One region of the Geobacillus sp. BMUD genome, then DNA from elsewhere that is predicted to be linked to it. Evidence: a T-box and tRNA genes for the amino acid it is inferred to sense, from the RefSeq annotation. Region 1 holds a T-box; the other holds one or more tRNA genes.
What was found. The T-box of region 1 lies ahead of pheS (phenylalanine--tRNA ligase subunit alpha). A T-box ahead of a tRNA ligase gene usually reads a tRNA of that ligase, here a tRNA-Phe.
Positions count from the first base shown of each region.

Region 1 (2,423 bases):
CCCGGCAGCACCGCCCCGACTTTGGCGACGGCGACGTTTTGCCCTTTCGCGACGTTCGGGGCGCCGCAAATGATTTGCACCGGCTCGCCATCACCGAGATCAACAAGGCACTTCCGCAGTTTGTCGGCATTCGGATGCGGCTCGCATTCAAGCACATGACCGATGACGACTCCTTTCATTCCCCGGTCGAGCGCTTCGACCCGCTCGACTTCAATGCCGCTTTTGGTGATGCGGTCAGCGAGCTCTTTGGCGGTGATGCCGGTCAAATCGACATACTCGCTTAGCCAACGGTAAGACACGAGCATTTATAACCCCTCCTTTTTCTGCTATACACGCAAAAATTGCCGCAAGAAACGTAGATCGTTTTGATAGAAATGGCGGATGTCATCAATGCCATACTTCAGCATCGCGATCCGCTCCGGTCCCATGCCGAACGCAAAACCGGTGTACGTTTTCGAATCAAAGCCAGCCATCTCAAGCACGTTCGGATGCACCATGCCGGCGCCTAAAATTTCGATCCAGCCCGTGCCTTTGCAGACGCTGCAGCCATGCCCTTCGCAGCGGAAACAGGACACGTCGACCTCGACCGACGGCTCGGTGAACGGGAAAAAGCTCGGCCGGAAGCGGATGTCGCGCCCTTCCCCGAACAGCTTGCGGGCGAATTCGCGCAGCGTCCCTTTCAAGTCGCTCATCCGGATGTTGCGGTCCACCACCAAGCCTTCAATTTGTGTAAACTGGTGCGAATGGGTCGCATCGTCGGTGTCGCGGCGGTACACTTTGCCCGGGCAAATGATTTTCACCGGGCCGCGCCCGCGGTGCTTCTCCATCGTCCGCGCTTGCATCGGCGATGTATGGGTGCGAAGCAAAATCTCTTCGGTGATGTAAAACGAATCTTGCATGTCACGGGCCGGGTGCCCTTTCGGCAAATTAAGGGCTTCAAAGTTGTAGTAGTCGGTCTCGACTTCCGGCCCTTCGGCGATTGTGTAGCCCATGCCGATAAACAAGTCTTCGATTTCCTCGATCACACGCGTCAGCGGATGCGCATTGCCGAGCCGCACCGGCCAGCCCGGCAGCGTCACATCGATCGCTTCGGCCGCCAATTTTCGTTCGATTTCTTCTTCTTCCAGTTTCGTTTGTTTCGCCTCAAGCGCCTGTTGAATCGCCTCTCTCACTTCGTTGGCCAGCGCGCCGAGTTTCGGGCGTTCCTCCGGCGGCAGCGCCCCCATGCCGCGCAGCACTTCGGTAATCGGCCCTTTTTTGCCTAAGTAGGCGACGCGCACCTCATTGAGCGCTTTTAAATCGCCAGCTTGTTCAATTTTGGCAAGCGCTTCTCGCTCTAGTTCATGCAACCGTTCTTTCACGCCTATCCCTCCTCGTTTCAAATAAAAAAACCCGCCCCAGTAAGGGACGAGTTGTTGCTCGCGGTACCACCCTTGTTAACAGCACAAGCGTGCTGTTCCCTTCATTGCGATAACGGTCGAAAGCCGGACCACCTTTACATCCCACGCTGGGATGGTCCCGGTGTCAACTCGGGAGGTGAACTTCACTTGCGTCAGCCATAAAAACGCTCCCAGTCTATGGCGTTTTCTCCCTGGATGGCGAGCAGCAAGCTACTTTTCTCCGTCATCGTTGTTGTCGGTATGGGAAATGTCGCTATTCATTATACGCAAATGGGCGGGCAAAGGCAAGGTCAGGCCGAAATTTCTTTAGGCAGCTCATCGATTTCCGCTTCCTGTTCAATCGAGCGGATCGCAAGGCGCTCCATCATTTTTTCCTTCCGCACTTGCCCTTCCTTGAGCGCGGCAACATCTTTTTTGACCACTACCATGTCTTTTTTCATGGCGTCCATGTCTTTTTTGATGACATCCACATCACGTTGAAGGCGATCGACTTTGTCTTCGAGTTGTTTCACGCTTCCTTGCAGCTTGACAATATCCATGCGCATTTGTTCGATGTAGGTCCCCCGAACGTCAAGACGCTCAAGCACCGCGTTCAACAGCGCCCGCAGTTCGTCATCCATACGCCTCCGCTCCCTTTTCCGATTGATTTTCAAATTTTATTTTACCGCACCGCCCGCAAAGAATAAAGCAAAATTCCGGCCGCCACCGCGACGTTGAGCGACTCCGCCTGGCCGTAAATCGGAATGCAGACGGTTTCCGCCGCCATCGCCAGCAGCTCGCGCCGGACGCCGCTTCCTTCGTTGCCGACAAGCAAGGCGAACGAAAGCGACGGACGAACGGTGCGGTAATCGACGGCGTTCTCCAAGGCGGTGCCGTACACAGGAATGCCCCGCTTTTGGAAACGCGCGATCCACTGCGCCAGATCGCCTTTGACAACCGGAAGGTGAAACAGCGATCCTTGCGTCGCACGGACGACTTTCGGGTTGTACAAATCGGCGCATCCTTCCCCTAAAATGACCGCAT
Region 1 covers NZ_SDLA01000002.1:255,201-257,623, forward strand. The annotation lists gene pheT (phenylalanine--tRNA ligase subunit beta) at 1-305, opposite strand, end outside; gene pheS (phenylalanine--tRNA ligase subunit alpha) at 327-1,361, opposite strand; T-box leader at 1,401-1,636, opposite strand; gene ETC05_RS05040 (hypothetical protein) at 1,691-2,020, opposite strand; gene ETC05_RS05045 (TrmH family RNA methyltransferase) at 2,062-2,423, opposite strand, start outside.

Region 2 (2,423 bases), on a different contig from region 1:
CGAGCGGCTTCTTCCGACGGTTATCTAGTTTTGAGGGAATGAATTATTCCTATTGACAAATCCAACAGGATAGATATAATAATGACTGTCCAAGATGATCATCGTTGCCTAGTGGCTATGGCGGAGGGGAAACACCCGTTCCCATCCCGAACACGGAAGTTAAGCCCTCCAGCGCCGATGGTAGTTGGGGCCAGCGCCCCTGCAAGAGTAGGTCGCTGCTAGGCAATCATGTGGAGGATTAGCTCAGCTGGGAGAGCACTTGCCTTACAAGCAAGGGGTCGGCGGTTCGATCCCGTCATCCTCCACCACTTTCAAACATACAAAACAAAACTCAGCGCATTATTGAAATAAGTTCATCTTCTATCGTCGCGGGGTGGAGCAACGAGCATTTGCTTCATCGAATATGCCGGGAGTTGCCTCGACGCATCGGGCATCTTTGAATCAGCTGGCAGAGGAAGAGGCAACAAACGTTTAAACGATACTCAGTGCATGATCGAAACAAATTTATCTTTTATCGTCGCGGGGTGGAGCAGTCCGGTAGCTCGTCGGGCTCATAACCCGAAGGTCGCAGGTTCAAATCCTGCCCCCGCAACCAATATGGTCCCGTAGTGTAGTGGTTAACATGCCTGCCTGTCACGCAGGAGATCGCGGGTTCGAGTCCCGTCGGGACCGCCATTGCTTCAAAATCGTGAAAGATGGAGAATTGACTCGGCAATCGATGAAAAGGAAAATATGGCTCGGTAGCTCAGTCGGTAGAGACGAGCATCAGCATCATCGAGTCAGCTGCGAGTTGCCTCGACGCATTACACTTCCTTGAATCGGCTAGTAGAGGAAGAGGCACAGAGAAATTCAACGAGCGAGTTAAAAAATAACATATGGCTCGGTAGCTCAGTCGGTAGAGCAAAGGACTGAAAATCCTTGTGTCGGCGGTTCGATTCCGTCCCGAGCCACCATATAAGATATACATGCCGGCTTAGCTCAATTGGTAGAGCAACTGACTTGTAATCAGTAGGTTGCGGGTTCAAGTCCTGCAGCCGGCATTCTATTCCTTACTAAATCCTTAAGCCATTAAACCAGCAATCGTGAGCCATTAGCTCAGTAACGAGCGATGCATCTTCGGGATTGCTTCGAGTTGTCCCGACGCACTGGACACCGTCGAATCAGCTAGCAGAGGAAGGGACATCGTCAAATATCTGAAGTGTATACCTAACCACGAGCCATTAGCTCAGTAGGTAGAGCATCTGACTTTTAATCAGAGGGTCGGAGGTTCGAGTCCTCCATGGCTCATCGTCTTGCGGAAGTAGTTCAGCGGTAGAACACCACCTTGCCAAGGTGGGGGTCGCGGGTTCGAGCCCCGTCTTCCGCTCCACTTCCGCCGGGGTGGCGGAATTGGCAGACGCACAGGACTTAAAATCCTGGGGTAGGTAACTACCGTGCCGGTTCGAGTCCGGCCCTCGGCACTTGTGCGCTCGTAGCTCAATTGGATAGAGCATCTGACTACGGATCAGAAGGTTAGGGGTTCGAATCCTCTCGAGCGCGTTTTATCGGGAAGTAGCTCAGCTTGGTAGAGCACACGGTTCGGGTCCGTGAGGTCGCAGGTTCAAATCCTGTCTTCCCGATTTATCATGGGGCCTTAGCTCAGCTGGGAGAGCGCCTGCTTTGCACGCAGGAGGTCATCGGTTCGATCCCGATAGGCTCCACCTTTTAACCTTATTCAATTTGGCGGTGTAGCTCAGCTGGCTAGAGCGTACGGTTCATACCCGTGAGGTCGGGGGTTCGATCCCCTCCACCGCCACTATTGTCGGACCTTTAGCTCAGCTGGTTAGAGCAGACGGCTCATAACCGTCCGGTCGTAGGTTCGAGTCCTACAAGGTCCACCATTATTATTGTTGCTTTTTTGGAGGAGTACCCAAGTGGTTGAAGGGGTCGGTCTTGAAAACCGAGAGGCGCCGCAAGGCGCGCGGGGGTTCGAATCCCTCCTCCTCCGCCATGCTTTGTGTCGGATGAAGTGTGAATGTGTTTGAATCATGCCGGCTTAGCTCAATTGGTAGAGCAACTGACTTGTAATCAGTAGGTTGCGGGTTCAAGTCCTGCAGCCGGCACCAGTATACGGCTACGGCGACTATGGCGAAGTGGTTAACGCACCAGATTGTGGCTCTGGCATGCGTGGGTTCGATTCCCACTAGTCGCCCTTTTCTTTATATTTTATTCGTTATATGCGGGTGTAGTTTAGTGGTAAAACCTCAGCCACGAGCATCGGCATCATCGAATTGGCTTCGAGTTGCCTCGACGCATCCAGCTTTCTTGAATAGGCTGGAAGAGGAAGAGGCATGGAAAAAGCGTGGTGGGTATTCAATCAAAATCATGTGCGGGTGTAGTTTAGTGGTAAAACCTCAGCCTTCCAAGCTGATGTCGTGGGTTCG
Region 2 covers NZ_SDLA01000007.1:121-2,543, forward strand. The annotation lists rRNA gene rrf (5S ribosomal RNA) at 108-224, shown strand; tRNA gene ETC05_RS09520 (tRNA-Val) at 233-308, shown strand; tRNA gene ETC05_RS09525 (tRNA-Met) at 519-595, shown strand; tRNA gene ETC05_RS09530 (tRNA-Asp) at 600-675, shown strand; tRNA gene ETC05_RS09535 (tRNA-Phe) at 878-953, shown strand; tRNA gene ETC05_RS09540 (tRNA-Thr) at 968-1,040, shown strand; tRNA gene ETC05_RS09545 (tRNA-Lys) at 1,215-1,287, shown strand; tRNA gene ETC05_RS09550 (tRNA-Gly) at 1,295-1,369, shown strand; tRNA gene ETC05_RS09555 (tRNA-Leu) at 1,375-1,460, shown strand; tRNA gene ETC05_RS09560 (tRNA-Arg) at 1,466-1,539, shown strand; tRNA gene ETC05_RS09565 (tRNA-Pro) at 1,546-1,619, shown strand; tRNA gene ETC05_RS09570 (tRNA-Ala) at 1,628-1,700, shown strand; tRNA gene ETC05_RS09575 (tRNA-Met) at 1,722-1,795, shown strand; tRNA gene ETC05_RS09580 (tRNA-Ile) at 1,804-1,880, shown strand; tRNA gene ETC05_RS09585 (tRNA-Ser) at 1,900-1,990, shown strand; tRNA gene ETC05_RS09590 (tRNA-Thr) at 2,030-2,105, shown strand; tRNA gene ETC05_RS09595 (tRNA-His) at 2,119-2,191, shown strand; tRNA gene ETC05_RS09600 (tRNA-Gly) at 2,369-2,423, shown strand, end outside.
Region 2: it encodes a tRNA-Phe, which carries the amino acid that the T-box ahead of pheS (phenylalanine--tRNA ligase subunit alpha) is inferred to sense. The anticodon was not compared.